Regions from separate parts of the Cupriavidus sp. GW822-FHT03E04 genome, predicted to be linked through region 3. Evidence: predicted binding sites of a transcription regulator. Region 3 holds the regulator's gene; each other region holds the start of a gene.

Region 1 (7,703 bases), on a different contig from region 3:
CCGGCCGTGGCGCGCGCGCAGGTCCGCCGCGGCTTTTTCCAGCGCCTCGGCGCCGCGCGCCACGATCACCACATCCACGCCTTCGGCAGCCAGCGCGTCGGCGCAGGCAAAACCGAGGCCCTTGCTGGCGCCACACACCAGCGCATGCTTGCCGCGCAATCCTAGATCCATCTCATCGACTCCTTGTGTCATCGAGGCGGCCACCCGCCTGCTTGTTATCCAGCGTATCCATCGCCTTGCCGCCGCGACGAGCAGCCTGGGCCTTGCCCGCGGCCCCGCTCTTGACCACCTTGCGCGCCGACAGCAAATATATCCCGCCCATCACCAGCGCGCTGCCGGCGAGCTGCACGCCGGTGATCGGCTCGCCCAGCAGCCAGAAGCCCAGGAACAGGGTGGATACCGGTCCGAGCATACCCGCCTGCGAAGCCATCGGCGCGCCGATGCGCGCCACCGCCACCATCGTCAGCGACACCGGCAGCACCGTGCAAAACACAGAATTGACTAGCGAAAGCCACATCACGGGGGCTGGCTGCAGCAGCTCCGACAGCGGGCGGCGCAGCACCAGATATTGCACCACGCAGCACGCGGTGGAAACGCACATCGCATAGGCCACCAGCCGCAACGAACCGATGCGCTGCACCAATTCGCCTGACGCGATCAGGTAGATGCCGTAGGTCAGTGCGCTGCCGAGCACCAGCGCGGCACCGAGCCACACCTGGCCGCCGCTCACGTCGAGATCATGCGCGAAAACCAGCACGATGCCTATATAGGCCAGCGCCAGGGACAGCCACTGCCGCAAGCTGATGCGCCGCTTGAACAGCACGGCGCTGGCCAGCAGCACGAAGGACGGCGTGAGGAACAGGATCAGCCGCTCGAGCCCGGCCGTGATGTATTGCAGGCCGAGAAAGTCGAGGAAGCTGGACAGGTAGTAGCCGATGATGCCGAGGAACACGATGCGGCCGCGATCAGCCCAGGACAGCGCCGGCAGGCGCCGCGACTGCCACCAGCCGATCGCCATGAACAGCGGCACGGCAAACAGCATGCGCAGGCTGATGACCATGACCGCATCGACCTGGTAGCGGTACATCAGCTTGGCGACGATCGCCTTGCCGGAAAAAAGGATGGCGCCGACGGCAGCCACGGCCAGGCCGGCGCGCTGCGCTGCCGGCTCGGCGGCAGGCACGGTGCGGGAAAGTTGGGATGCAGACAAGGGAGAAGCCAGATAGTGGGGCCGCGCGCCGCTGGACGCGGGCGGCCCGCCAGGGACGCGAGCCATTGTATTCGAAAAGAGGCAACTGCATCCGAGGCACATTGTGCTGCGCACAGGTGTTGGGCGGCGTACCCCAACCCGCGTGGCCAAACCCATGCAGTGCCAATGGCGGCGGTGCCTGCTTCCCGTGCCTCGGCTTTCGCTATGTGGGACGGCGCACCTTCACGCCGTAGCCGCCCGGCTAAGCTCTGCCAAGGAGAGTCCCGCGCTGCGTGCCGCCTTGTGCCAACCGCAGCCCTGGCGAGCCGGAACCGGGAGACTGGTCGTGGATGGCACGGACCGAAGCAAGCAATACGATGTGCTGGACCTGATCCGGGCGCTGGCCGCGGGCCTGGTCTGCCTTGGCCATGTCCGCGCGCTGGTCATCGTCGACTATGCGGCGAGCGGGCCGCATGGCGGCGCGGCCGGCGTGGCGCTGCAGTTGTTCTATGCGCTGTGCAGCGTCGGCCACGAATGCGTAATCGTGTTCTTCCTGCTCTCGGGCTACCTGGTAGGCGGCACCGTGCGCCGCAAGATGACGCGTGGCGACTGGTCCTGGCGCAGTTATCTGGCCGACCGCATGACGCGGCTATGGATCGTACTGCTGCCCGCGCTGCTGCTCGGTCTGTTCTGGGACAGTGCCGGGATCCACTTGGCGTGGGGGCCGTTCTACCAGGGCACCGAGGGCAACGCGGCCCAGCAGATCGATATCTCGCATAACCTCGGCGTCGCGGGATTGGTTTGCAACGCGGCGTTCCTGCAAACCCTTGCCTGCGATACCTATGGCTCCAACGGGCCGTTGTGGAGCCTGGCCAACGAATTCTGGTACTACCTCTGGTTCCCTGCGCTATACGGTGCCTGGCACCTGCGCCGCACGCCGCAGGCGTTGCTGTGCGTATTGGCGGTGCTGGTCACGATGGGCCTGTTCCACGGCCTGGTCGAAGGCTTCCTCTTCTGGCTGCTGGGCGTGCTGGCGCAAGCCCTGGAAGCGCGGCTGGCGCAGATCGCAGCGATCGCGCGGCGCAAGTGGCTCGTGCTGCCGGCGCTGCTGGTGTTCCTGGCCGCCATTGCGCTGACCAAGCACAAGCCGTACGCCGATGCCGCTGTCGCGCTGGGCTTCTTCGTGCTGTTGCTGGCCGTGCTGTCGACCCGCATCCGCATCGGCCACGCCGGCTTGTCGCGCCTGGCTACGTTGGCGTCCGGGTTTTCGTACTCGCTCTACCTGACGCATTTCCCGCTGACCCTGTTCATCGCCGCGACCCTGGTCAAGGTCCGCCTGCCTGTCAGCGCCGGCAGCCTGGGCCTGGCCGCGCTGATCCTGCTGGGCTGCTATGCCTACGCCTTTGCCGTCTACTGGGTGTTCGAACGCAATACCCAGCGGGTGCGCGGCCTGCTCGGGCACCCGGCGCTGCCAGCGGCGCAGCGCGGGCAGAATATCTAGCCGCCATGCCGTTGCCTGGCTGGCTAGCCAGCCTGCCTGGCTGGCAACCCTGGCAGCCAGCCTGAAACTGCCGTAAGCTCGCCGGTCGGCGCGTCAAACGCGCGCCGCATAAGAAAAACCAGGAGCATTCATGACGGCAGCACCCCTCGCTATTCTTTCCTCGCGCATTCCCGTTCCAGTCAAAAAGCAGACCGCCGCCCGCCCGCTGCTGATCGCCGCCGCGGTTGCCATGCTCGCAAGCGGCTGGCTGCCCTCGGCCGCCAGCGCAGCCGATTACCCCGTCAAGCCAATCCGCTTCATCGTGCCTTACGCTGCTGGCGGCACCACTGACCTCGTGGCGCGCACGGTCGGCCAGAAGGTGGCGGAGAAACTCGGCCAGCCCGTGGTCGTGGAGAACCGCCCCGGCGCTGGCGGCAATATCGGCATGGAGGCGGTCGCCAAGGCCGCGCCTGACGGCTACACCATCGGCTTCGGCGCCATCTCGACCAATGCGTTGAACCCGCATATCTACAAGCACGTGCCGTTCGACCCGCGCAAGGATTTCACCGCGGTCAGCCTGCTTGGCACCTCGACCATTGTGCTGGAAGTCAGCAACAGCCTGCCGGTAAAGAATGTGGCCGAGCTGGTCAGCTACGCCAAGGCCCATCCCGGCCTGACCTACGCCACCGCGGGCACCGGCACGTCCATGCACCTGGCGGGCGCGATGTTCGCGCAGATGACGCAAACGGGCCTGACCCATGTGCCATACAAGGGCAGCAGCCCGGCCATCAACGACATGCTGGGCGGCCACGTGCAGGTGATGTTCGACAACCTGCCCGCCTCGCTGCCGCACATCCAGGGCGGCAAGCTGCGCGCGCTGGCGGTGGCCGGCAAGAGCCGCTCGCCAGCGCTGCCGAACGTGCCGACGCTGGCCGAGGCCGGCCTGGCGGGCTACGCCGTCGAGCCGTGGTTCGGCGTGTACGGCCCGGCCGGGCTACCCGCGCCGGTGGTGCAGGCACTCAATGCCGCCTTCATCGCGGCGCTGGGCAATGCGGACGTGAAGGACAAACTCGGGCAGGCAGGCTTCAACCCCAAGGGCTCGAGCGCGGCTGACCTGCAGTCGCTGACGCTGTCCGAGTACGAGAAATTCGGCAAGGTCGCCAAGAGCGCCAGCATCTCGGTGGATTGAGCGCAGGCGGGGCTGCGCGCTTGCGGCGGGAGGATCGCCGGGGGCGCGCAGCCCCGCATCCATTACAATCCGGCTGCAACGGGCCCTCGCGCCCACTCCTGCCGACTACCCGCCATGAAGCAAGATCCGCGTTTCCCCAAGCTGTACATCCTCGATCACCCGCTGATCCAGCACAAGCTCTCCCATATGCGCGACAAGGACACCTCCACGCGCACGTTCCGCGAGCTGCTGCGGGAAATCACGCTGCTGATGGGCTATGAAATCACGCGCGACCTGCCGCTGACCACGCGCCGCATCGAGACGCCCTTGGTGGAGCTGGACGCGCCGGTGATCGCCGGCAAGAAACTCACCATCGTGCCGGTGCTGCGCGCCGGCGTGGGCATGAGCGACGGCCTGGTCGAGCTGATTCCCTCGGCCCGCATCGGCCATATCGGCGTCTACCGCGACGACCAGCACCGCCCGGTGGAATACCTGGTGCGCCTGCCCGACGTGGAAGACCGCAGCTTTATCCTGTGCGACCCGATGGTCGCCACCGGCTACTCCGCCGCGCATGCGGTGGATGTGCTCAAGCGCCGCGGCGTCAAGGATGATGCGATTACGTTCGTGGCGCTGGTGGCAGCGCCGGAAGGCGTCGAAGTATTCCAGAAGGCACATCCCGGCGTGAAACTGTTCGTCGCCTCGCTGGACAGCCACCTGGACGAGCACGCGTACATCATCCCCGGTCTCGGCGACGCGGGCGACCGGCTGTTCGGCACCAAGAACTGAGTTTTCCTGGCAAGCCGGGCACTGTCTGCGCCCGGCTTGACCGGCCTCAATCCCGCCGGCCGCGGCGCTCCCTAGACTATCGGCAGCGGCACACCGTCCGGTGTGCCTCGCCTGACCTGGGAGACCCACATGGCAGCCTTGAAGATCCTGTTTTCGACCCCCACCGGGCTGATGAGCCTGGCCGTCATCGCCTTCATCATCGGCATGGGCTGGTTCTTCACCCGGCTGTTCCTGCGCAAGATGCGGGAAGACGAGGCAGCGGCGCAACGCCGCTAAGACGCAAGTCCCGCCCGCTGGCGTTATCGCCGACGGACCGGCTGGCCGATACCACGCCATGGCTATGCGCCGCGCCCGCCGATCTCGCCGGGCGTGGCACACCGGAGCGGCCGACGGCCGGCGCCTCCTACTTCTTCTTGCCCGAGCCCAGCAAGCTGCCCAGCACGCCGCGAATCAGCTCGCGCCCGACCTGCGAGCCCACCGTGCGCGCGGCCGACTTGGCCATCGACTCCAGGATGGAATCGCCGCGCCCGGTCTTGCCCGTGCCCTTGGTCAGCCCGCCGAAGATCTCGCCCGCCTGGTCCAGCCAGCCGCCGCCCTGCGCGGGCGGCGCTTCGGGCTGGCCAGCCGTAGGCGCGGGCGCGGGTGCGCCGCCGCCAGCGGCGGGGGCAGACCCAGGCGCGGCGGCGCGGCCCTTGAGCTTCTCGTAGGCCGACTCGCGATCGATGGTCTGCTCATAGGTGCCGGCCACCAGCGAGTTCGCCAGCAATTGCTTGCGCTCGTCGTCGGTGATCGGGCCGATCCGGCTGCCGGGCGCCAGCACCCAGGCGCGTTCCGTGATGCCGGGGATGCCCTTGGCGTCCAACAACGACACCAGCGCTTCGCCCACACCGAGCTCCCCGATGGCCTTTTCCAGGTCCAGCCCCGGCTTGGCCCGCATGGTGGTGGCCGCCACCTTGACGGCCTTCTGGTCACGCGGCGTGAAGGCGCGCAGCGCGTGCTGCACGCGGTTGCCGAGCTGGCCCAGCACGGTATCGGGGATGTCGACAGGATTCTGCGTAACGAAATACACGCCAACGCCCTTGGAGCGGATCAGCCGCACCACCTGCTCGATCTTGTCGAGCAGGGCCTTGGGCGCGTCGTTGAACAGCAGGTGCGCCTCGTCGAAAAAGAACACCAGCTTGGGCTTGTCAAGATCGCCCGCCTCGGGCAGTTTCTCGAACAGCTCCGACAACAGCCAAAGCAGGAAAGTGGCGTAGAGCTTGGGCGAATTCAGCAGCTTGTCGGCGGCCAGGATATTCACCACGCCCTGCCCGTTCTCGGTCTGGATGAAGTCGTCCAGGTTGAGCATGGGTTCGCCGAAGAACACGTCTGCGCCTTGTGACTCCAGCGCCATCAGCCCGCGCTGGATGGCCCCGATCGAGGCCGCGGAGATATTGCCGTATTCGGTGGTGAACTGGCCCGCGTTGTCGCCCACGTACTGCAGCATGGCGCGCAGGTCCTTGGCGTCGAGCAGCAGCAGCCCGTTGGCGTCGGCGATGCGGAAAACCAGGTTGAGCACGCCCTGCTGGGTGTCGTTGAGTTCCAGCATGCGCGACAGCAGCAGCGGCCCCATATGGGAGACCGTGGCGCGCACGGGATGGCCCTTTTGCCCGAACACATCCCACAGGGTGGTGGGGCAGGCGCCCCACACCGGCTCGGGCAGGCCGAGCTCGGCCAGCCGGGCCTTGAGCTTGTCGGAGAGCTTGCCCGGCTGGGAAATGCCGGTCAGATCACCTTTGACGTCGGCCATGAAGACCGGCACGCCCAGCCGGGAGAAACCCTGGGCCAGGCTTTGCAGGGTCACGGTTTTGCCGGTGCCGGTGGCGCCGGTGATCAGGCCGTGCCGGTTGCCCATCTCGGGCAGCAGGGCAAGTTCCAGCTCGGCGTTCTTGGCGATGATGATGGGTTCGGCCATGGTCTCTCTGGTTGGCAAGCCGCGCGGCGCTTTCGCCGCGACCGTCCCCGCCCTTCCCGGCGGCTCCCGTGATCGGGAGGCCAGCGGCGGCGGGGCCGCGTGATAAAATGCTGGGCTGATTATGCCAGCCCCCAAGGCCGGCTCACAGACACATAAACCACCCGGCGCGCCGCCAGCGAGCACCCGTTGCCCGCCCGGCACAGCCGGCGCGCAAAGCCAAGGCGCGCGCGTCAAACATTTTCCGCTTCGGAGAGAATCATGGCCGGTCACTCAAAATGGGCCAATATCAAACACAAGAAGGCCGCGGCTGACTCCAAGCGCGGCAAGGTCTGGACCCGCCTGATCAAGGAAATCACCGTCGCCGCGAAGCTCGGCGGCGCTGACCCCGACTCCAACCCGCGCCTGCGCCTGTCCATGGACAAGGCAATGGATGCGAACATGCCCAAGGACAACATCCAGCGCGCCATCCAGCGCGGCGTGGGTGGCCTGGAAGGCGTCAACTACGAAGAGATCCGCTACGAGGGCTACGGCCTTGCCGGCGCGGCGATCATCGTCGACTGCCTGACCGACAACCGTACCCGTACCGTCGCCGAAGTGCGCCATGCCTTCTCCAAGAACGGCGGCAACATGGGTGCGGAAGGCTCCGTGGCGTTCATGTTCACCCATTGCGGCCAGTTCCTGTTCGCCCCCGGCACGCCCGAGGACAAGCTGATGGAAGCCGCGCTGGAAGCCGGCGCCGACGACGTGGTCACCAACGACGACGGCTCGATCGAAGTGCTGTGCCCGCCCAATGATTTCGGCACGGTCAAGGCCGCGCTGGAAGCCGCGGGCTTCAAGGCCGAGATGGCCGACGTCACGATGAAGCCGCAGAACGAAGTCAGCTTCGTCGGCGACGACGCCATCAAGATGCAAAAACTGCTCGACGCCCTGGAAAACCTGGACGACGTGCAGGAAGTCTTCACCAACGCGGTGATCGAGGAGTAAGGCGCGGATCGGGTAAGACCTCGCCTCACGGCGGCAGCGCGGTTCGATGAGCCATGGCTGCCGCTTTTCGCATTTCGCATGCGTCATTTTTTCTGGCAGTAGATCATGAAAGTATTGGTTGTCGGCTCGGGTGGTCGTGAAC
Region 2 (7,703 bases), on a different contig from region 3:
TACAAAGCGGGCCGCCGGGCGCGCCGCTTTGTATCAAGCCCGGTACAAAGCGGCCACACCCTGCCTATCAGGCCGCCGCGCCGGGCTGGTAGAGTGAATCCCTGGCGGCGGCGGCTTGCCGGGCCGCCTCAATCCGCCCAAATCCGCTGCAATACCGGCATGCCGGCGCACAAACCTGCCGCGAACGACGCGGCGAACCGCTGCTAAGCACGACGAAACCCGATGGACCATTCTCCCGCCTCGCCCCTTCATTTGCTGATCGTCGACGACGATCCGCAGATCCGCGCCATGCTGGCCGAGTACCTATCCACCTTTGGCATCGAAGCGGATGGCGCCGAGGGCGGCGCCGCCATGCGCGCCGCCATGGCCACGCGCGACTACGACCTGGTGGTGCTCGACCTCTCTTTGCGTGGCGAAAACGGCCTGACGCTGTGCCGCGAGATCCGCGAGCGCGGCGACCTGCCGGTGATCATGCTCACCGCGCGCACCGAGCTGGCCGACCGCGTGGTCGGGCTGGAGGTCGGCGCCGACGACTATGTCACCAAGCCCTTCGAGATGCGCGAGCTGGTGGCGCGCATCCACACCGTGCTGCGCCGTGCCCGGGGCGGCGGCGTGAAGCGCCCGCCGGCGGCGGGCGGCCATGAACTGCGCTTCGGCAGCTGGCGCCTGAACACCACGCTGCGCCAGCTGGTCGATGGCGAGGAAACCGTGGTGCCGTTGTCCAATGCGGAATTCCGGCTGCTGCTGGCGTTCATCGAGCATCCGAACCGCGTGCTGGATCGCGAGCTGCTGATCAACCAGGCGCGCGGCCGCGATCTCGACGTCTTCGATCGAAGCATCGACCTGCTGGTTTCGCGCCTGCGCCAGAAGCTGCGCGACGATCCGCGCGACCCGACGCTGATCCGTACCGTCCGAGGCGAGGGCTATGTCTTTACCGGTGCCGTCGAAGCCTGAGCGCGCGGGCTGGGTGGCCCGCCACGACTCCATGTTCATCCGGCTGTTCCTGGTGATGGCCGCGATCATGCTGGCCGTGCACCTGCTCGGCGTCACGGTCATCGAGAGCGTGTTCCCGCGCCCGGGGCATACCGGGTTCAACTTCGTTCCCAGCGACGAGATGCCGCCACCCCCGCCCCCGGGTGAAGAGGGGCGGCGGGGCGAGTTCCCGCCGCCGCCGGATGCCGAGGCGCGCGCGGACAACGGCCAAGGCGGAGCCGGGGCCCCAGTGCCGCCACGCCGCCCGCGCCGCACGCACGGTCTTGGGCCGCCGCGCCTGGGCCAGCTGTTCCAGCTCGCCGCCATTGTGGCCGCGTCCTGGGTGGGCGCGCGATTGCTGGCCAGGCCGGTCCAGCGCCTGGCCAGCAGCGCCGGCCGGCTGGCCCAGGACGTGCATGCCCCGCCGCTGGACGAAGACAGCGGCCCGGCCGAGGCTCGCGCCGCAGCCCAGGCCTTCAACCACATGCAGCAGCGCATCCGCACCCAGCTGGCACAGCAATCGCGCTTCCTGGCAGCCGTGTCCCACGACCTGCGCACCCCGCTCACCCGCATGAGCCTGCGCATCGAAGGCGTCGACGACAACCAGGTCCGCTATCGCCTGCGCCAGGACCTGGCGGAGATGAATGGTCTGATCGATGCCACCCTGTATTACCTGCGCGAGCGCGACGGCGCCGCCGCGCCGCGCCAGCGGGTGGACGTGCATGCCTTGCTGCAGGCCGTGGTGGACGATGCCACGGAAGTCGGCCAGGACGTCACCTTGTCTGGCGACGCCGAGCCGCTGCTGGCCTATCCGGCCGAACTGCGCCGGGCCGTGGTCAACCTGGTCGAGAACGCGCACCGCTACGGCGGCAGCGCGTGCATTGAACTGGCGGACAGCCCCGAGCGGGTGGTGATCGATGTGTGCGACAGCGGCCCCGGCATTCCGCCGGAGGAAATGGCGCGCGTGCTGGAGCCGTTCTACCGGCTCGAATCCTCGCGCAACCGTGCCACCGGCGGGGTCGGCATGGGCCTGTCGATTGCCGCGGATATCGTTGCGCGCCACGGCGGCGAGCTCAGCCTGGCCAACCGGGCGGAGGGCGGCCTGCGGGTGCGCATCGTGTTGCCGCGCGCCTGAGCCGCGGGCGGCCCGGTGCCAGCGCTACCGCTCACCGTGCCGTGCCGCCCCCCATTGCCGCAAGCTGCACATACTGCGAGCCGCGCGAGCCGTGTGTGAAATCCAGCACGAAATCGCCCACGTCGACGCGGGCCTGCAGCGCGCGCCGCAGGTCCGCCGGGGTGGCCCCGCGCGGCGCGGCCAGCGCCGTGCGCACCAGCCAGGCCGCGCCGATATAGCCGGCCAGCGTGGCCGGCGAGGCGGGTTCGTCCAGGAACTGCTTCATCCGGCCCACGTGCTCCTTGACCACGCGCAGGGTCAGGTCCTGCGGCCCGGGGGCGATCTGCGTCAACACGATGCCGCCGGTGTAGCCGGCGCCAAGAATCTCGCGTGCCGCCAGCGAATTGACCGCCGACAAGCCCACCAGGAAGCCGTACCAGCCCCGCGCCGCCAGCGCGCGGCCGAGGTTGCCATAGGCCAGCGTATCGCCCGCCACGATCACCGCGGCCGGGCGCGCGGCGGCGATGCGTTGCGCCACCGCGCCGGCGTCGCTGCCCTTGCCCGCATCCAGCGTGAGTGCCTGCAGTCCCGGCTCCTGCTCGGCCTGGCGCCGCCACGGCGTGCCGCTAGCCAGGCTGCCGGCCGCAAAATCCGGCGCCACGGCCAGCACCAGTTGCTTGAGGCCATAGCTGCGCAACTGCCGGATGGCCGCATCCAGCTCGCTGCGGTAGTCGGCCCGCGTGTACCAGACGTGATCCGCCGCGAGCGACAGGCCTGACAACGGCGCCACGATCTGCACGCCGCGCCGGGCCAGCTCGGGCGAGGCGGCCAGCACCGGCAGCAGGGCATCGCTGGGGCCGAACAGCAATTCAGCCCGCTCCCCGTCAACCAGCGACAGCGCCTGCGCGGTGGCCGCGCGCGGATCGGCGTCGACCTCGCGCACCACATGCACCACGCGCGGCTCCCGCGCGCCGGCGTTGGCCGCATCGAACATCACTTTGGCCCCCGCCAGGTAGTCGCGCGCCAGGTCGGCCTGGGCGCCGCCCCGGTCCACCAGGTGGCCGATCACCAGCGGGCGGCGCGGCGGCGCCTGCGCCAGCAAGGAGGCAGGCGCCAGCATGGCGCTGCCAAGTGCGGCCAGGACCCGGCGGCGCGGCGGTCGTGCGGGGTTGGCGATCAGGGAAGAAGCGTTCATGGGAATCCGCGAGGCCAGGTGCAGAGCAATTGCATGATTGGGGAGAGCGCCGCGCAGCCTATACGGCCCAGGTGACGCTGGCATGACGCCGGCCATGTTCCCGCCGTGGCGCGCGGCATGTCATGGGCCGCGGCTTGACCCCGGTCAACGCAGGCGCGGGCGGCGCGCCCTACGATGGGTCATCGAATCCACGACAAAGGCCGCCCCATGGCTGCGACTGCCCCCGCCCAGTTCCCCAACGCAATGCCCGTCCCCGTTGCCGTCCCGAGCCAATCCCGCACCTGCTCCGGCAAGTGCGGCGCCGCCTGCACCGGCAAGCCGGCGGGACGGGGCGCGGCAGCGCCGGACCGGCATGCCTTGTCGGACTTTCGCGCGCTGGCGGGCCGCATGGATATCAACGGCCCGCGCTACACCTCCTACCCGACGGCGGACCGCTTCCACGGCGGCTTCGGCGCGCAGGACTACCAGCAGGCGCTGGCCGATTGCGCTGCTAGCGCCACCCACGCCGCCAACACGGCCAAAGCCGCCGCACCGCTCTCGCTGTACGTGCACGTGCCGTTCTGCGAGAACATCTGCTACTACTGCGGCTGCAACAAGATCATCACCAAGGACCACCGCCGCAGCGCACACTACGTGGACTACCTGGCGCGCGAGATGGCGCTGGTGGCGCAGCAGCTTGGCACGCGGCGCGAGGTGGTGCAGTCGCACTGGGGCGGCGGCACGCCGACCTTCCTCGATCCCGCCGAGATGCGCCGGGTCATGGATGCGCTGCACCAGCACTTCCACCTGCTGCCCGAGGGCGAGCACTCGATCGAGATCGACCCGCGCCGCATCGGCGACGCACAGATGGCGCTGCTGGCCGAACTTGGCTTCAACCGCATCAGCCTGGGCGTGCAGGATTTCGACGCCGAGGTCCAGCACGCCATCCACCGCGTGCAATCGCTGGCCGAGACGCAGGCGGTCGTCGACGCCGCGCGCCGGCTGGGTTTCCGCTCGGTCAGCATGGACCTGATCTACGGCCTGCCGCACCAGACCACGGCGCGTTTTGCCACCACAGTGGAGCAGGTACTGGCGATGCGCCCGGACCGGCTCTCGGTGTACAGCTACGCGCACCTGCCGCACGTGTTCAAGCCGCAGCGGCGCATCGATGAAAGCGCACTGCCGGCAGCCGCCGAAAAACTCGACATCCTGGTCGGCACGATCGAGCAGCTGACCGCCGCGGGCTATGTCTACATCGGCATGGACCACTTCGCGCTGCCGGACGACGCGCTCGCCGTGGCCCAGCGCGAGGGCCGGCTGCAGCGCAACTTCCAGGGCTATTCCACCCACGCCGGCCATGACCAGCTCGGCTTCGGCGTTTCGTCAATCGGCGCAGTGGCGGGCCGTTACGTGCAGAACGCCCGCACGCTGGATGACTACTACAGTGGCCTCGACGCCGGCGTGCTGCCGGTGATGCGCGGTTTCGCCATGCGCGACGAAGATCACTTGCGGCGCGATGTGATTGGCGCGCTGATGTGCAATGGCGTGTTGGATATGGCGGCGGTCGAAGCGCGCCACCGCATCGATTTTGCCGTGCACTTCGCGCATGAGCTTGCGGAGCTGGCGCGGCTGGCCGAAGACGGGCTGGTGCGCTGTGAGCCTGGCCGCATCGAGGTGACTCCGCTGGGGCGTTTGCTGGTGCGCCGCCTGGCCATGGTGTTCGACGGCTTCCTGCGCGAAGATGCCCGGCGCACCGAGCCCGCTGCCATCCGGAGCGCTGATGCAGGTACGCCTTTGCCGATGCCAAAGCGCTACTCGCGCGTGGTTTGAGTCACACCGGAAAGCAAAAAGCCCGCGGCATGCCGCGGGCTTTTTTGTTGAGAGCTGCTTGCGCTTACTTCGAAGCGTTGGCCATGTAGTCCACTGCGGCCATCACGTCGGCGTCGGGGCCGGCGTAGCCGCCCTTCGGCGGCATCACGCCCTTGCCCTTCAGGGCGAAGGCGTGCACGGCGTCCATGCCTTCCTTCAGGCGCGGTGCCCAGGCTGCCTTGTCGCCGAACTTCGGCGCACCGGCAACACCGGCTGCGTGGCAGGCGGCGCAGACTTGTTCGTAGACCTTCTTGCCTACTTCGGCGGAAGCCGGCGCGGCAGCTGCAGCAGCCGGTGCGGCGGCAGCGGCAGCGGGGGCAGCTGCGGGAGCGGCCGGAGCAGCGGCGGCTGCAGCCGCCACCGTGGCGTCCGAAGCGGCAGCCGTAGCCGGAGCAGCAGCGGGCGCGGCGGGTTCCGGGAACTTGGCGCCACCGGCGTCGGCCATGTAGACCACGGCGCGGCCGAGTTCGTAATCGGAGTAGTCGTCGGCGGTGGTGCCGGCGCGGGCTTGCATGGCGCCCTTGCCGTGCAGCACGGAATTCAGCAGGCCAGCAAAGCCCTGGCCAATACGCGGAGCCCAGTCACCGGCGGTGTTGTACTTGGGCGCGCCGGCAGCACCGGTGGCGTGGCAGGCAGCGCAGACTTCCTTATAGACCTGCTCGCCCGTCTTGTAGACGCGCGGTGCGTTCGGGTCCTTCAGTTCGAGCGAGGCGACCGGCTTGATGCGGTCATTGACAGCTTCCACGGTAGCGGTAGAACCCGCGCCTTCCTTGGCACCGTGTCCGACAAAGTTGACCAGCAGGATGATCACGATGATTGGCACCAGGAAGGCGGCAATCACCACAGCGATCAGCTGCTTGGGGGTCTTGATGGGAGACTCGTGTTCGTCTTGTGCGTTATGGACGTCGCTCATACTCAACTCTCAATTTTGCAGGAAACCTGTGGCCGCTCGCGATCGGCTGCTTATGTGGCCGCTTGCTCGGTGGCCAATTCCCCCTGGCCAATTGCGCGCATCGGACTATTATCCGGTGCCAACTGCCCCAAAACGGGCCAGCCAGCAGGGCGCGGCACCATCATCCCCGGACCTGAAGTGGACGTTGCGCAGCCCCGTTTTTACACAAATAACTCGCGATTATAGCCTCAAAGACCTACCGTATGGAGGCAAAAGCGGCTTGCAAGAGACGTCATCTGGCTGCACTTTTCAGCCCGGCGTGGACGTCTTTCGCCAAACACGGTATGCTATGCGACTTTCCGGCAGCGGCACTCGCGCGCTGCCCGCGTTGTACCCCGTCATACCCTGTGCGCCCGTAGCTCAATGGATAGAGTACTGCCCTCCGAAGGCAGGGGTTGCTGGTTCGATCCCAGCCGGGCGCACCAATCCTGACAAGGGATTGCGGCACTTCCCTCCACTACCTTGAACGCCCACTGTAGCTAAATTGCACCTAGCTTCAGTATCGGCACTTCTGTCAGTGGCATCACCCCAGCTTCCCCATTTCCTTGCCTCCCGTTTTTGGCCGGCCTAGAGGATCAGCTTGTAGCCTTCGTGGCTGGCAACAAAGCCAAGCCTTTCGTAGAACCGGTGCGCATCCGCACGGCCCTTGTCGGTGGTGAGTTGCACGATGGCGCATCCGCGGGACCTGCATTCCGCGATCGCCCATTCGAACATCTTCTGGCCGAACCCTGCGCTGCGAAACGGCGCCGCGATGCGGACCGCTTCGATCTGCCCCCGCCATGCACCTGCGCGGGCGATGCCGGGTATGAACGACAGTTGCAGCGTGCCGATTACCGTGTCGCCATCCACGGCTACCACGAGACGCTGATTCGGGTCCGCAGCGATGGCGTGGAAGGCGATAACGTACCTTTCGTCCACGGGCGTGCTGACGATCTCTCGCTGGCTGCCAAGCGCATCGTCCGCCAGCAATGCCACGATGGCGGGAAGATCGGCCAAGACTGCAGACCGGAAGAGGATGTGTTCCATGTCAGAACCGGGGGTAGCGCAACGCTGAAGGGTGAGTATATCGTCGCGCAAAAGAGAGAACGGAATGGGGAGCACGGAATGCGCTCAGGACAGTTCAGGATCCTTCGCTGCGAGATGCCTGGCGTGGAGGCCGTCGAGGCGAGCACGCGCCACACCTTTGCGCGGCATACCCACGAGCAATTTGGCATTGGCGTGATCTGGCAGGGCGCGCACAGGTCGCACAGCGGGCGCGGCATGGTCGAGGCGGGCCCGGGCGACATGATCATGGTCAACCCGGGCGAGGTGCACGATGGCATGCCCATCGGCGACGCCGGGCGCTCGTGGCGGATGCTTTACTTCAATCCTGCATGCATCGCGCGGGCCAGCCTGGACCTAAGCGAAGGCAGGACGAGGCAGTGCGAATTCCCTAGCCCGGTCGTCAGCGATGCCGCGGTGGCGGCCAGCTTCCAGCAGCTCTATCTGCTCGTTACGGCCGGCGGCGGCGCTGGCTCGGATCTGCAGTGCGAAGCGATGCTGCTCGCCCTGCTGGCACGGGTAGCGGAGCCCGGCCTTGCGCGCAGCGCAGGCGCGCAGGCGGGGGCACAGGCGGAGGCGAT
Region 3 (7,703 bases):
TGGTGGCATAAAGCGCAGGCCGCCCGGGCACGTCACGGTGGCCGATCACCTCGATCCAGCTGCGGTCCTCGAGCTTCTTCACGACTTCGGTGCTGACCGCGACACCACGGATTTCCTCGATATCGCCCCGCGTGACCGGTTGCCGGTAGGCAATGATCGCCAGCGTCTCCATCACGGCGCGGGAGTACTTGGGCGGCTTTTCAGGATTCAGCCGATCCAGGTATTCACGCATGACAGGGCGGCTCTGGAAACGCCAGCCACTGGCCAGTGCCACGAGTTCCACGCCGCGTTGCTCCCAGTCGCGGCGCAGCTCTTCGAGCAGCACACGAATGGTGTCGGCACCGACGTCGTCGGCAAACAGCCGGCGCAAGTCATTGACGCGCAAGGGTTCCTGCGCGCAGATCAGCGCGGTCTCGAGGACGATCTTCGCCTCTTGGGTATTCATGTTGATTGCGTGCAGCCTGTCTTTGCACCTGCGCCCCGGTTGATCCCGGGCGCACTGGAGATTGCGGGTTCAGCGGTAGGGATTGCCACCGCCATCTGGCCGCGCAGCCAACCGCATGCTTGATGCATGCCAGCCGTGCGCCTTCTTTTATTGCATCGGGTGCCGGACCTGACCGGCAGGAGATCGCCCGGCCACCGGCATTATCTGCCAGTCGACGGAGCCCTTGCGTCGCGCCTTCCCCCTGATGTGGCGGACCTGTCCGGCGCGGCGTTTATCATCGAACGCGCCGGGTGCAAGAAAATACGGATATCGGGCCTGCTGGCCTATTTCACCCCGCCCTGCCGTAGCTGGTCTTTTGAACCGAATCTTTTGAACCGGACGGCGGATGGGGAACGGTCCCTGGCGCTGATGCCTGCCTGGGTGTTCCTGGCATGCATCCCTGAGCAGCGGATGCTACCTGACGATGCCACGATGAAATACGTGCGCGATATCGCTGTTCTTGCGATTGTATGGCATTCCCTGGCAAACCTGCAACCGATTCGCACAGCTACCTCAGCGAAGAAGTGACAGATACACCACGAAGCAGCGCTTCAGAAGACCAGGCAGAATCCATGCGCGGCAAGCGTCTCAGGCAAAAGCAGCGCGCGCGCCACCCCGGCCAAGCCAAAGGCCACCACCGCAAGCCCAGCGCCAGCCCGCAACGCCGGGCGCCGCGAAAGCTGCCTGAGATAGCCGGACAGGCCCGAGATCACCAGCAGGTTCGGCAGGGTGCCCAGGCCAAACACGGCCATCACCAGCGCGCCCGACGGGGCATTGCCGGCCAGCAACGCCATGGCAAGAGCACCGTACACCATGCCGCACGGGACCAGCCCCCAGGCTAGCCCCATGCCGTAGCGGCGCAGCAACCGGCCCTGCCCATACGCCCGGGCCACAGCCGGCAAGCGCGCCCCGACGGCACCAAGGCCGCGCAGCAAGCCACCCGCGCCCCGGGCGGCGAGCCGCTCCAGCCAACCCGTACCCATGGTGCGCCCGCGCAACATCCACAAGCCCGACAGCACCAGCATTACACTGCCGACCCCGAACAGCCAGCGCTGCAGCGGCAGGTACTGCGTCTTCCAGACGCCGGCGCCAAGGGCGCCCAGCAAGCCTCCCAGCACCGCATACATGCTCAGCCGCCCGGCATGCATGACAAGCAGTTCCAGCAACCAATGGCCGGGACGCCGGAGCACCGTGGCAGGCACGCGCGCAACGCCGCCCTGCTCCGCCGCCAGCGCGATCCCGCCGCACATGGCGGCGCAGTGCACGCCGCCCAGCAAAGCCAAGGTAAATACGCTGATAAGCACGCCTATGGTCAACTTCTCCTCCCAATCACACAATCGCAACGTCTGGCGCGGTAAAATGCGGCGAACGCGCCCCCGCAGCTCCAAGAGGCGCTATCAACATGAGGCCTTGCGCCCGCGCACACCAGCGCGCTCGCACAACATGACGACGGGCACGGCAAGCCGCGCTGCACAGATAGCGCACTGCCGCAAGACCCGCGCGCCAGGCCGATGTGGATAGCGCTTCCAACCGACGACTCTCAACGTCAAGCTCTCAACTCAATGCGCCCGCCACATCGCGCTTGACTGACTGCGCTAAACCGACAGGCCCCAATTGCTCACCACCATTCCCATTACCGAGATGTCGCCCCGCTGCTCCACTTGCTCGCTCGGCCAGCTCTGCCTGCCCGTCGGCATGTCGCAGCAGGACCTCGAAAAGATGGATACGCTGGTCCAGGACCGGGTGCGCGTACGCAAGGGCGAAACCCTGTACCGCCTCGGCGATCCTCTCACCGCCGTCTACGCGATCCGCTTCGGCACGCTCAAGACCCACCTGACAATGGAAGACGGCCGCTCGCAGATCACGGGCTTCCACCTTCCCGGCGAAGTCGTCGGCCTCGACGGCCTTGGCGAGATGCAGCATGCGTCGGACGCCACCGCGCTGGAAGATACCGAAGTCTGCGTGGTACGCTTTGGCGATCTCCAGACGCTGTCCAACGTCCTGCCGTCGCTGCAGCATCAGTTCATGCGCCTGATGAGCAAGGAGATCTCGCAGGACCAGGTCATGTTGATCACGCTCGGATCGATGCGCGCCGAGGAGCGGCTTGCCGCTTTCCTGATCAACCTGTCCGAGCGCTTGTCCGCGCGCGGCTATTCGGCCTCCGAGTTCGTGCTGCGCATGAGCCGCGAGGAAATCGGCAGCTACCTGGGGCTCAAGCTCGAAACCGTCAGCCGCCTGTTCTCGCGCTTTGCGGAAGCCGGCCTGATCCAGATCCGCCAGCGCCACGTCAAGCTGGTCGACATGGTGGGGATCAAGCAGATCGTCAACAAGTCCTGCTGACCTGCACGTCGCGCGCCGCCCTCGCCCGCGGCGGCTCGCCGCGATGCCGCGCCTGCTGGCCTGAACCGGCAAGGCGCGCATCGCAATCACTCCAGCTCGTCCGTGTCCGCCAGCCGCGTGGGCATGGTGTACAGCGTCAAGCCGCTCGACAGCGCGCACAGCACCCACGCGATCAGGAAACCCACGGTGTAGACCGCCTCCCGCGATGCCTCGACCGGCTGGCCGAAGAAGCGCAGGTCGCCGGGATCGACCATGGAGAATACCAGCGCGGTCGTCAGCCCGGCGACCAGGAAAGCGGGCCACAGCACCCACATCAGCCAGCGTAGCCTCATGATCACCTCGCTTGCGCCGCGACCGGCGCTGCCTGGCGTGCCGCGCTGCCCGCCTTCTCAACCACCAGTCCGTGGCGCGCCACCCCTTCCTCAATGGGCGGATCCGGATGGGTCATGGCCAGCCAGATCGTGACCCCGCAGGCCACCATGGCCACGAACGGCCCACTCATCAGCAGCCACGGCCATGGCTCCTTCCACCAGGGATTACTTTGCTGCGTCATCTGGCCTCCTCTAGATCTAGATCGCGTATGTTGCGTACGGATTGGTGCAACCAGCGTCTCTGCCGCCTCATAGATTGCGCGGCACGATAAAGCTGGTGCTCTGTCGAATCTCCGCGCCATGGCTCCCCGCGCCCTCGTCGGGCACCGCGGTCACTGTGACCTCGATCTTGTGCGTGCCCTGCGCCGCGGACTCGATAGGCACGCGCACCCGGATGGGAATCAGGCGATTGGACGTGGGCTCCAGGTTGCCGGCAGCGTGATCATATTCCACGGCCAGGCCCTTGAGCTCATCGCTGCCCGCGCTGACGGCGACGCGCATTGGCGCCTCGGTCGTGTTGATCAGCTGCAGCCGGTACACGTTCTCGATCCAGCGCCCTTCCACTTCCCGCCCCAGCGCGCCGCGGTCGCGGATGATATCGACCTTGAGCGGCGTGCGCATGGCCAGCGAGGCCATGAAGCCGGCTACCAGCGCCAGCCAGATCACCGAGTAGATCACCGTGCGCGGCCGCACCAGGCGCTTGCGCGCCACGGTCTCGGAGAGCGCGCTGCGCATGGCGTTCTCGGACGTATAGCGGATCAGCCCGCGCGGGTAAGCCATCTTGTCCATGACCTGGTTGCAGGCGTCGATACAGGCGCCGCAGCCAATGCAGTCGTATTGCAGGCCATCGCGGATATCGATGCCAGTAGGACAGACCTGCACGCAGATGCTGCAATTCACGCACGAGCCCAGCCCGGCGGCCTTGTGGTCCGCCTTGCGCGAGCGGCTGCCGCGCGGCTCGCCGCGGCCCACGTCATAGGTGACCACATAGGTGTCGCGATCCACCATCACGCTCTGGAAGCGCGCATACGGGCACATGTACTTGCAGACCTGCTCGCGCATGAAGCCGGCGTTGCCCCAGGTGGCAAACGAGTAAAACAGCATCCAGAACGTCTGCCACGGACCCAGCGAGAGGCTCAGCACCTGCGCGCCGAGCGTGCGAATGGGCGAGAAATAGCCGACGAAGGTAAAGCCCGTCCATAGCGCGATCACGATCCAGAGCGTGTGCTTGGTGGCCTTCAGGCGCAGCTTGCGCACGCTCCAAGGATCGCCGTCCAGGCGGATGCGGGCAAAGCGGTCGCCTTCCACATGCCGCTCGATCCACATGAAGATCTCGGTGTACACCGTCTGCGGACAAGCGTAGCCGCAAAACAGCCGCCCCGCGATCGCCGTGAAGAGAAACAGCGACACCGCGGAGATCACCAGCAGCACGGCAAGGTAGATCACGTCCTGGGGCCACAGCACCAGGCCAAAGATATAGAACTTGCGCGCGCCGAGATCGAACAACATGGCCTGGCGGCCATTCCACTGCAGCCAGGGCATGCCATAGAAGAACAGCTGGGTCAGGACCACCATCCAGACCCGCCAGCTCGAGAACGCACCCGACACCGAGCGCGGATAGATCTTGCGGCGGACTTCGTACAGGGTCTCGTCCGACGTTTCCGCGTCCGCCGAATCAGGCGTGGGCGCTCGCAGCGGCGCCCACGCGGCCCCGTTCCTTTCAAGCGGCTCCGGTCCGGGGGCGTTCATGGGCGAACACCCCCGCCGCGGTGCGGGCCCGGCTGACAAGCATAAGCGCAGTGGCTCATTGCTTCGCCCCCTCGCCTGCGCCGCCGGTGTTGGACAGGCCCCAGACATAGGCCGTCAACATGCGGATACGCTCCGGCGTGAGGATTTCCTCGTGCGCCGGCATATGGTTGTTGTGGCCCTTCAGGATGGCGTCGACGATGTTCGCCTCCGAGCTGCCGTACAGCCACACGCGGTCCGACAGGTTAGGCGCGCCAAGCGCCTGGTTGCCCTTGCCGGTGGAGCCATGGCAGGCCGCGCAGGTGGACTTGAACGTGCTCTCGCCGCGCGAGGCGCGGATCGGGTCGTAAGACAGGCCGGACAGCGAGCGCACGTATTGCGCCACGTCGCCAGCGAGCTTGCCGTCGATGGTCGAGGCGAACGACGGCATCACGCCGTTGCGGCCCTTGGTAATGGTCTGCGTGATGGTCTCGGGCTCCCCGCCGTACAGCCAGTCGTTATCGGTCAGGTTGGGAAAGCCGCGGCTGCCGCGCGCATCGGAGCCGTGGCATTGCGCGCAGTAGTTGAGAAACAGGCGTTGCCCGATCTCGCGCGCCGCCGGGTCGGCCGCCACCTGCTTGACGTCCATCTGCATGTACTTGCCATAGACCTCGCGCTGCAGTTGTTCGGCCGCCTGGCGGTGCGCCTCCAGCTCAACCCGGCTGGAGGTCTTGAGCACGCCGGCGTAGGATCCCAGGCCGGGGTACAGCACTAGGTAACCCAGGCCAAAGATGCATGCCAGCAGGAACATCCACATCCACCAGCGTGGCAGCGGGTTGTTCAGCTCGCGCAGGTCGCCGTCCCACACGTGGCCGGTGTCCTCGGGCGCACCCACAATCTTGGTGACCTTGCGCTGGGAAAACAGCAGCCACACGCACCAGACGATGCCGACCAGCGCGATGGCGGCAATGTAGTAGCTCCAGAAATCCGTGAAGAAGTCGCTCATGACTCAGTGTTCCTGCTTGGTGTTGTTTGCGCCGCCGGCATGACGCGCGACGCGGTGGCCGGCATCGGGCCTGGCGTCTTGGCGTGCGGCCAGCGGCTCGTCGGGCAAGGCGAACGGCAGCATGGCCGACTCCTGGTTGGCGGCCTTGCGCCCTGACGACCAGGCCCACCAGCAGATGGCAATGAAGGCAGCCATCGAGACCACGGTGGAAAACGCGGTGATCATTGCCATGGCTTACTCCTTGGCCGGCGTGGCCGCGGGCTGCGCGGCAGCCGCGGTATCGACACGCACATTGCGCTTGGCGATGCCAAGCTCCTGCAGGTAGGCGACCATCGCGTCTTCCTCGGTCTTGCCGGCCAGCGTGGCAGGCGCCTGCTCAATCTCGGCGTCGGTGTACGGCACGCCGAGACGGCGCAGCGCACGCATGCGGTCGCGGACATCGTTGGTCTGCAACGGCGTTTTCTCCAGCCACGGGTAGGACGGCATCACCGATTCGGGCACCACGTCGCGCGGATTGCGCAAGTGGATGCGCTGCCAGTCATCGGAGTAGCGTCCGCCCACGCGCGCCAGGTCGGGACCGGTACGCTTGGAGCCCCACAGGAAGGGATGGTCGTAGACCGATTCGCCCGCCGTGGAGTAGTGGCCATAGCGCTCGACATCGCCTTGCAAGGTGCGCACCTGCTGCGAATGGCAGCCCACGCAGCCCTCGCGGATATAGATATCGCGGCCCATCAGGCGCAGCGCGGAGTACGGCTTGATACCCGCGTCGGGCTCGGTGGTGGAGTGCTGGAAGAACAGCGGCACGATCTGGACGAGCCCGGCGATGCTGACCACCAGGATGGTACAGATGATCAGCCACCCGATATTCTTCTCCAGGGTCTCGTGCGTAAAGAAGCTTCGTTTTTCGGACATCGTTTCTATCCTGGAATGATCAATGGGCGGAGGCGGAAACGCTGGTCGGGATCAGTGCATCCACGGCAGGCTTGCCGATGATGGTCCTGGCCACGTTGTATGCCATCAGCAGCATGCCTGAGAGGAAGCACAAGCCACCCAGCAAGCGGATCAGGTAGAACGGGTACTTGGCCTTGACCGCTTCCACGAAGGCGTAGGTCAGCGTGCCGTCGGGCTGGGTGGCGCGCCACATCAGGCCCTCCATCACACCGGCAATCCACATCGAGGCGATGTACAGCACCACGCCGATGGTAGCGATCCAGAAATGCAGCTCGATCAGGCGCACGCTGTACATCTCCTTCTCGCCAAAGAGCCGCGGGATCAGGTAGTAGAGCGAACCGATCGAGATCATCGCGACCCAGCCCAGCGCGCCGGAGTGCACGTGGCCAATGGTCCAGTCCGTGTAGTGCGACAGCGCGTTGACGGTCTTGATCGACATCATCGAGCCCTCGAAGGTCGCCATGCCGTAGAACGACAGCGCCACCACCAGGAACTTGAGGATGGGATCGGTGCGCAGCTTGTGCCAGGCACCCGACAAGGTCATGATGCCGTTGATCATGCCGCCCCACGAAGGCGCCAGCAGGATCAGCGAGAACACCATGCCGAGCGATTGCGCCCAGTCCGGCAGCGAGGTGAACTGCAGGTGGTGGGGACCAGCCCACATATAGGTGAAGTTGAGCGCCCAGAAGTGAACGATCGACAGGCGGTAGGAATAGATCGGGCGGCCGGCCTGCTTGGGGATGAAGTAATACATCATGCCCAGGAAGCTGGTGGTCAGGAAGAAGCCCACCGCGTTATGGCCGTACCACCACTGCACCATGGCGTC
Region 4 (7,703 bases), on a different contig from region 3:
TGGGCGTGGGCTTTGCGGCGCGCTATATCGCCGCCGGCGATGCGCGCGTGCGCACGGTGCTGCCCGCGCTGTCCATTCCACCACTGCCGGTCTGGCTCACCGTGCACCGGGAAATCCGCGGCAGCGCGCGTATCCGCGCGGTCTACGATTTTCTGGCCAGCGCCATTCCCGCCGCGCTGGCGGCGCCGTGAGCGCACGTTCTCAACGCCCTACGCGTCCAGCCTGACATGCTCCGCCAGGTGGCTGACCACGGTGGCGATACGCCGCAGATGCCGGGACTCCGGATGTGTCAGCAGCCACAGGTCGGTGTCGCACTCGTCCAGCGTGCCGGTGAGCGCCACCAGCTTGCCGCTGCGCCGCCCGATCATCAGCGAAACAATGCCGGCGCCGAGCCCTGCCTCGACGCCTTCCAGCACGCCGGCGATGCTGTTGACGCGGTACTGCGGCACCACGCGCGGCAGGTGCTTGCGGCGCCAGCGCACCGACGGGTGATCGGGCATGGCCTCGTCCGGCGCGATCCACGGCAGTGTGGCCAGCGCGGCAAGGTCGACGGCGCCGCCGTGCCCGGGGATCGCGATGCCGGCCGCCTCCACCAACTCCCGCGCCGCGAACACCGCCACGCGCAAGGGGCCGAGGCACTTGCCGATCAGGTGATCGGGTGGATGGCGCGTGGCGCGCACGGCGATGTCGGCGTCGCGCCGGGTCAGGCTGACCAGCTCATTGGTGGCGATCAGCTCGAAGCTCAGCCCGGGATGCTTGCGCCCGAGCGGCGCCAGTGCCGGCAGCACCATGCCATGCAGCACGGTATCGGTGGTGGTGATGCGCACCAGGCCCGACACCGTGCCGGCCGACACCGAGGCATGCGCGCGCGCCGCCTCCAGCTCGGCCTCGATGCGTTCGGCATGCTGTGCGAACTGCTGGGCAAGTTCGGTCGGCAGGTAGCCCGCGCGGCTGCGCTCGAACAGGCGCCGCCCCAGCCCTTTCTCGATGCGCTGCAGCGCGCGGAACACGGTGGAGGCATCAAGCCCGAGCCGGCGCCCGGCTTCGGCCAGCGTGGCGCAACGCACCAATGCCAGCACCACGTCGAGATCGGGGGAAGAGAGTTGGTAGGGTATGTTCATTGCAGATTTGCAGCCATAGCTTGCGTCAGTGCGCATTGTGATTGCGCTTTCGCAATCCTAGACTGCCTGCACTGCCACCACAAGGCGTGGCGGCAAACCCTGAAAAACCGAACCCAAAACAGCGAGGACTACCCGATGAAGCTCTACTACTCCCCTGGCGCTTGCTCCCTGGCCGTGCATATCGCACTGCGCGAAGCCGGCCTGCCGTTTTCGCTCGCCAAGGTCGACCTGGCCCGGCACAAGCTGAGCGAGCCGGAAAACGGCAGCGACGACTTCTACGCGGTGAGCCCGCGCGGCTACGTGCCGATGCTGCAACTGGACGATGGCTCGCGCCACACCGAAGCCGCATCGCTGCTGCAATACGTGGCGGACCTCGCCCCGGGCAAGGCGCTGCTGCCGGCGGCCGGCACCCAGGCGCGCCTGGAAGCGGTGGGCTGGCTGACGCTGGTCTCCACCGAGCTGCACAAGGTCTTCAGCCCGTGGCTGTGGCACAAGGAAACCGCGCAGAGCACACGCGAGGATTGCCTGGCCAAGGTGGCCCTGCGCTTCGCCGAGCTGGACCGGCACCTGGCCACGCGCGACTACTTGTGCGGCACGCAGTTCACCGTGGCCGACGCCTACTGCTTCGCCGTCGCCAACTGGGCCAATATGCTGCAGATGCCGCTCAACCCTTACCCCGCGCTGCAGGCCTACCTGTCGCGCGTGGCCGCGCGGCCGAAGGTGCACGAGGCGCTGGTGGCCGAGGGGCTGGCGCGCGATTGATCGTGCAACCGGTGCCGGGCGTCAGGCTGCCGTTGTGGTGACGGGCGGCAGCCTGTAGTTGTCCTGGCTAAGCAGGTCCAGCCCGCACTCCAGCGTGGAGACCCAGTCGATGAACTGCGCCACCATCACCTTGCCGCGAAACGACGGGCCGTGCTGCGGCACGATCCACTCGATATCCAGCCCGCGCGCCATGTTGGCCCACAGCCGGCAGGCGCGGTTGCCGCTCATGTAGCGCTGGTGGAAGGGCAGCATGGCGCGGGTGTGCGCGGCAAAATCGCTCACCACCGCGCCGGCTTCCCGCGCGCTGGTCATGGCCGCGCCCAGGTCGCCGGAGAACAGGATCTTGCTGATGGGATCGTAGAACTGGAAGTTGCCCTCCGAGTGCAGGAAATGCGCCGGCACCGCCAGCAACGTGCAGTTGCCCAGCGCGATCGGCATGCCGGCATCGGGGATGGTGACGATGCGCCCTTGCGTCTTGCCCGCCTGGCAGAAATGCGGCAAGAACCGCGCCCAGACGCGCGAGATCAGGATGCGGCTATCGGAGGCGGTCAGCCAGCGCCCGACCGAGGCCACGATATCCGGATCGGCGTGCGACGCCAGCACGTAGTCGAGCTGCTTGGGCGGAAAGTAGCGGCTGATGGCGAGGTACAGCTCGCCGTAGGTCATGTGCCCGCCAGGATCGATCAGCGCGCCGTGGCCGGCGTCGACGATCAGGAACTGGTTGGTCTGCACCACCTCGCCGTGCTCCTCCTCGACCAGGTCCGAAAACAGCAGGCAGGTGTGCCCGCCGGCATCGTATAGCGTGATGGCCATCGTCTGTCTCTCCCCAAAGCGGCGAAAGTAGCGATGGCGGCGCCCCGGCGGCTTGACGCTGGTCAAGAAGCCAGCGAATCGTGCGCCGATGCCATGGGCGCGGCCACGTTGAAGGGCAGGGTGCGCGGCGCCACCTGGGCGCTTGGCGGCTGGCAGGCGGTGTGCCTGGCCGGGATCGGCTTTACCGCGCTCAACCTGGTGGCGCACGGCTTCACGGCTGCGAAGCCGTGCGGTGCCGATGGCAGCTTAGTAGCCTGGTGGCTTAGCGCGCGCCGTCCAGCAATTGCTCGATCTTGCTCACGAACTGCTTGTCGTCGGGCTTGGTCATGCTGTTATAGCTGCCTACCACCTGGCCGTTGCGGTCGATCACGTACTTGTAGAAATTCCACTTGGGCGTGGTGCCGGACTGCTTGGCCAGCAGCGCGTACATGGGATTGGCATCGCTGCCGCGCACGTGCGACTTGCCCAGCATCGGGAATTTCACGCCATAGGTGTTGTAGCAAAAGTCGGCGATCTCCTTGGAGGAGCCCGGCTCCTGCGAAAAGTCGTTCGACGGGAAGCCCAGCACCACCAGCCCGCGTTCGCGGTACTTGGCGTACAGCGCCTCTAGCCCTTCGTATTGCGGGGTAAAGCCGCAATAGCTGGCGGTATTGACCACCACCACGACCTTGCCGGCGTACTGGCAGAGGTTTTGCGGCGCTTCGTCCTGCAGGCGGGGGAACTTGAAGTTGAGCGAGGCCGGGCAGGCGCCAGCCGGCTTGGCGGCGGTGGCTGCCGGGGTATCGGCGGCTTGCGCAAGACGCGGCGCGGCGACAACAGCGGCGGCAGCGGCCAGGACCAACGCGCCGGACAAGGCGATGCGTTGCAGGGCGCGTGAGCGCTGTTCGGGAAGGCTGCGCATGTAGGAAACTCCGGAGATGGTCTGTCCGTAGTTTACGCCGTTGGGCGTGAAATGGATGCGCAAGCCTCCTCCCGCTTACTCCATGGCCAGCGTGGCCGCGTGCTCGGTCACGCTGCTGCGCAACTCCACGTCCGGCATGCGGCGCACGATCACCAGCGCCAGCAGGGCGGCCACGGTGCCCACGGCAAAAATCAACCGGAAGCCCGACTCCACGCCGCCCGTCAGCACGTCCCGCACTGCGGGAGAGAGATGGGCCAGCGCCTCGCTGCCGTGGCGCAGCGCGCCCAGGTCCAGCGCCTGCGTCACGCCGGAAGCGTGCAGGGCATGGCGGAATTCCAGCGTCAGCAAGGTGCCGGCCAGCGCGCCGCCAAAGGCGCTGCCAAGCGAGCGCAGCACCAGCAGCGCGCCGGTGCCGGCGCCGGTATCGCGGCGCTCCAGCACGTTCTGCACCGTCATCAAGGTGCCGACCATGGTCATGCCCAGCCCCACGCCGGCCACCATCATGGCCAGCAACACCAGCGCCAGCGGCGTGGACGGCGAAACCGCCACGAGCGCCAGCAAGCCCAGCGCCGCGGCAATGAATCCGCCGGTCAGGATGCCGCGCATCCGCCCCAGGCGCGGCGCCAGCCCGGCCACGATGAAATTGCCCGCCACGGTGGAAAGCAGGAACGGCACCACCAGCAAGCCGGACTCCGACGCATCGGCGCCGCGCACCAGCTGGAAATGCAGCGGCAGCGCGAAGATGCACAAGAAGATATTCAGCGCAGCCATCGCGGACGCCGCCACGCCCAGCACATAAGCGCGGTTGCGGAACAGCCGCGGCGGCAGCATCGGGTCGCCCGCGCGGCGCTCCTGCCAGACCAGCGCGGTCACCGCCACCAAGGCCAGCAGCGCCAGGCCAGCGATCTCCGGCGAGATCCATTCGTAGACATCGCCCCCCCAGCTCATCGCCAGCAGGAAGGCCACAATGGAAACCGTCAGCAGCAGCGCGCCGCCCCAGTCCACCCGCGCCGAGCCGCCACGCACCTGCAACTGGCTCAAGCCCCGATAGCACATGAACATGGCCAGCAGCCCCAGCGGCACATTGATCCAGAACAGCCAGCGCCACGACAGATGATCTGAAGTCCAGCCCCCCACCAGCGGGCCGGCAATGGAAGCCACCGCCCACACGGTCGCCAGGTAACCCTGGTAACGCCCACGCTGGCGCGGCGCCACCACATCCGCAATCGCCGCCTGCGCCAGCGACATCAAGCCGCCACCGCCAATGCCTTGCAGCGCGCGGAACAGGATCAGTTGCTCCAGCGTAGCCGCCATCGCGCACGCCACCGAGGCCAGGATGAACAGCGCGATCGCCAGCATCAGCAGCCGGCGCCGGCCATAGGTATCCGACAACTTGCCGTACAAGGGCGTGGAAACGGTGGAAGTGATCAGGTAGGCCGTCACGATCCACGACAAATGGCCAAACCCGTTCAGGTCATTGGCAATCGCCGGCACCGCCGGAATCACCACGGTCTGGTCCAGCGCGGACAGCAAGATGCAAAGGATGATCCCGCCGATCACGCGCATGATGGCCTGGTGGCTCAGGGCAGGGGTAGCAACCGCAGAAGAAGCAGATGAAGCAGAAGTGGAGGAAGACATCGGAGGCAGCAGGGCGCGTAGTCATAAGCAACCAACGTTGCGCCCAACCGCCAACAAACCACCTCGTTTGTCAGCCTATATCGGGGAACATGGCCACAAAATTGAAATCAACCGATTGGACGCGTACCCAGCGCTGCGCGAATCGAGAACTGCCACGAGCTGGCAGATGCCGCCTGCACGGCCCGGGCGGGCCTAATTCAGTGAATGCATAATTATATGCGGATACCAAATATGGAGTGCGGCACTAAGTTGGTTTCTGATGCGGCGCAAACGCGCCTTTTGCCTGAACGTGCGTACTTCTGTTCAGTACGAGCGGCCATCTGCCGGCAAGCCGACACGAAGCAAAATACGGAATTTTGTGGTTTTTTTGTTGCCGGCAGGGACGGGAGCGTACCCAATACAGCGGGGCCAGATTGGGCTGGCCCCCAACAAGCCACCCGTCACACGCAGCGAAGCGAGACGTGAAGATGTGCCAAGACCGTATGGGGCGCCTTCCTGGCCTGCCCTTTTGGGAGACAGGAAAACAGGCCGGCGCCCCGCAGGGGTCATGAAACTGCCTTTGACTTTAAGCTTGTGACCTTAAGCCCTTGAACCTGCGGTAAATCAGCTTCCATTTACCAGGAATCACCGGGGCAATGAGATCAGAGCTTGGGATGGGGCGTCCCGCTAATGTAGTGCTCCAGTTGATCGATGATAAATTTCTGCTCGGAAATAATATCCTTGACCAGGTCCCCGATCGACAACATGCCCACCAGGGCATCGCCGTCCATCACCGGCAAGTGCCTCAACCGATGCTGCGTCATCAACGCCATGCACTCATCGGTACTCTGATCCCCGCGCACATAAATCACCGCCGACGTCATGATGTCGCGAACAAAGGTCTCCCGGGAAGTCCGCTGCATCAGGATCACCTTCCGCGCATAATCCCGCTCGCTCAAAATACCAACGATATCGCCGCGTTCGATCACCAATAACGCGCCAATGCCTTTTTCCGCCATCAGTTGCAGCGCAGCATAAACCGTGGCGCCAGGGGGAATGCTGTAGATAGCCTGAGTCGGTTTGGACTCAAGAACCTGTCGTGCAGTTTTCATCACCCACTCCTTGTTCGATCCCAACGGATTGCAACACGACCCGCGCAAAGGCGGGAGCGCCTGGCAGGGCACCTGCGCACCGCGCCGCTGCCTATCGCCTTCAGATTAGCACCACGCGCGCACGCCTTACAGGGTGACGCACACGAATCTTTGCAAAAAAACCAAGCCGCTGAAAAGCACTGCGCAAACCCGCCGGCAAGCGCTATAAAGGAAAGGGAGCGCGCCACCTGGCGCGCAATGCGCAGGAGGGCCAGCCATGGCCACCGAGTCCGTTGCCGGCAAGCGCGTCATCGTGCTCTTCGACGACAGCCGCTGCATCCATTCGCGCCACTGCGTGCTGGACCGCCCGGACGTGTTCGTGCCCGGCGTGCAGGGCGAGTGGATCCACCCCGACAACGCCAGCGCCGAAGAAATCGCGGAGATTGCGCACAACTGCCCATCGGGCGCCATCAGCTACCAGAACGTCGACGATTCCCCCGGCGAGGCGGCGCCGCTGGTCAATGTGGTGCGCGTGCTCGAGAACGGCCCGCTGGCGCTGCGCGCCGCCATCACCATCGATGGCCAGCCCGCCGGCTTTCGCCTGACGTTGTGCCGCTGCGGCGCTTCGCGCAACAAGCCCCTGTGCGACGGCAGCCACGCCAGCGCGGGTTTCGTCGCCACCGGCGAGGCCGCCACCGTGGCATCGGAGCCGCTGGCGCAGCGCGATGGGCCCCTCGATATCCATCCCATCCCCAACGGACCGCTGCGCGTCAAAGGCAATCTTGAAGTCATCAGCGGCACCGGCAGAACCATCACCCGCATGACCGAGGCCTGGTTTTGCCGCTGCGGCCAGTCGGGCAACAAGCCGTTCTGCGACGGCTCGCACAAGAAGGTAGGGTTCAGGAGCGACGCGCAGGATCCATAAAATCCATAGGATCCGAAGACGACGGCGCGGCCCCCAGCGCCAGCAGGCAAAGCCGCTCCATCTGCGCCACCCATGCCGCCCGCGAGGACTCGGCAGCCTGCAGCAGCAGCCGATAGCGGCGCGCGCCCCAGACCGCCTCCAGCAGGCTTCGCACCGTGGCGGGGTCCGGCGCGCCCGGCAAATCCGGGCATGCCGCCAGCGCGCGCTGCCAGGCCGCGTACAACTCATCGAACACACGGCGGTGATGCTTGGTCTCGGCGATGCGCGCTTCCAGCATGAGCATCTCGTGTTCGAAGCCCTCCAGCGAGGCATCGTCGGCGCCGCAGGTCAGCCGTGCCAGGCGCTGGACGCGCGTGCGCCAGTCCAGCCCGGGTGCGGCCGCCACTTCGGCCTCGATGCGCGCCAGCAGCAGCTCGATGGTGTGCCGCACATAGCCGGAGAGCAGCGCCTCCTTGTTAGGGAAGTACTCGTAC

Evidence for each region. The regulator FNR, encoded in region 3, switches genes on or off when oxygen is low (the NO sensors DNR and NnrR bind a similar motif). The targets are predictions, from matches to a motif close to TTGATNNNNATCAA.
Region 1: AC1RQC_RS18775 (DUF3149 domain-containing protein) is a predicted target of FNR. The motif match lies at 4,660-4,673, and genes of this name have one in related genera.
Region 2: hemN (oxygen-independent coproporphyrinogen III oxidase) is a predicted target of FNR. The motif match lies at 3,416-3,429, and genes of this name have one in related genera.
Region 4: AC1RQC_RS03150 (oxygen-binding di-iron domain-containing protein) is a predicted target of FNR. The motif match lies at 2,749-2,762, and genes of this name have one in related genera.

What each region holds. Positions count from the first base shown of each region.
Region 1 is NZ_JBXANI010000012.1:106,763-114,465, reverse strand. It holds gene AC1RQC_RS18800 (SDR family oxidoreductase) at 1-171, opposite strand, end outside; gene AC1RQC_RS18795 (DMT family transporter) at 173-1,183, opposite strand; gene AC1RQC_RS18790 (acyltransferase family protein) at 1,536-2,690, shown strand; gene AC1RQC_RS18785 (Bug family tripartite tricarboxylate transporter substrate binding protein) at 2,920-3,858, shown strand; gene upp (uracil phosphoribosyltransferase) at 3,973-4,623, shown strand; gene AC1RQC_RS18775 (DUF3149 domain-containing protein) at 4,753-4,899, shown strand; gene AC1RQC_RS18770 (helicase HerA-like C-terminal domain-containing protein) at 5,027-6,577, opposite strand; gene AC1RQC_RS18765 (YebC/PmpR family DNA-binding transcriptional regulator) at 6,836-7,561, shown strand; gene purD (phosphoribosylamine--glycine ligase) at 7,667-7,703, shown strand, end outside.
Region 2 is NZ_JBXANI010000018.1:129,694-137,396, reverse strand. It holds gene AC1RQC_RS25615 (response regulator) at 223-954, shown strand; gene AC1RQC_RS25610 (ATP-binding protein) at 926-2,107, shown strand; gene AC1RQC_RS25605 (ABC transporter substrate-binding protein) at 2,139-3,281, opposite strand; gene hemN (oxygen-independent coproporphyrinogen III oxidase) at 3,489-5,090, shown strand; gene AC1RQC_RS25595 (c-type cytochrome) at 5,155-6,042, opposite strand; tRNA gene AC1RQC_RS25590 (tRNA-Arg) at 6,431-6,506, shown strand; gene AC1RQC_RS25585 (GNAT family N-acetyltransferase) at 6,649-7,107, opposite strand; gene AC1RQC_RS25580 (AraC family transcriptional regulator) at 7,186-7,703, shown strand, end outside.
Region 3 is NZ_JBXANI010000013.1:243,127-250,829, reverse strand. It holds gene scpB (SMC-Scp complex subunit ScpB) at 1-445, opposite strand, end outside; gene AC1RQC_RS20805 (hypothetical protein) at 572-1,012, shown strand; gene AC1RQC_RS20800 (sulfite exporter TauE/SafE family protein) at 1,036-1,800, opposite strand; gene fnr (fumarate/nitrate reduction transcriptional regulator Fnr) at 2,099-2,824, shown strand; gene AC1RQC_RS20790 (hypothetical protein) at 2,911-3,156, opposite strand; gene AC1RQC_RS20785 (membrane protein) at 3,159-3,377, opposite strand; gene ccoG (cytochrome c oxidase accessory protein CcoG) at 3,445-4,944, opposite strand; gene ccoP (cytochrome-c oxidase, cbb3-type subunit III) at 5,000-5,926, opposite strand; partial or broken gene AC1RQC_RS20770 (cbb3-type cytochrome oxidase subunit 3) at 6,023-6,157, opposite strand; gene ccoO (cytochrome-c oxidase, cbb3-type subunit II) at 6,161-6,838, opposite strand; gene ccoN (cytochrome-c oxidase, cbb3-type subunit I) at 6,858-7,703, opposite strand, start outside.
Region 4 is NZ_JBXANI010000002.1:235,325-243,027, reverse strand. It holds gene AC1RQC_RS03165 (LysR family transcriptional regulator) at 1-191, shown strand, start outside; gene AC1RQC_RS03160 (LysR family transcriptional regulator) at 210-1,121, opposite strand; gene gstA (glutathione transferase GstA) at 1,257-1,883, shown strand; gene AC1RQC_RS03150 (oxygen-binding di-iron domain-containing protein) at 1,905-2,696, opposite strand; gene AC1RQC_RS03145 (glutathione peroxidase) at 2,959-3,597, opposite strand; gene AC1RQC_RS03140 (MDR family MFS transporter) at 3,673-5,163, opposite strand; gene AC1RQC_RS03135 (CBS domain-containing protein) at 5,877-6,326, opposite strand; gene AC1RQC_RS03130 (CDGSH iron-sulfur domain-containing protein) at 6,583-7,230, shown strand; gene AC1RQC_RS03125 (TetR/AcrR family transcriptional regulator) at 7,205-7,703, opposite strand, start outside.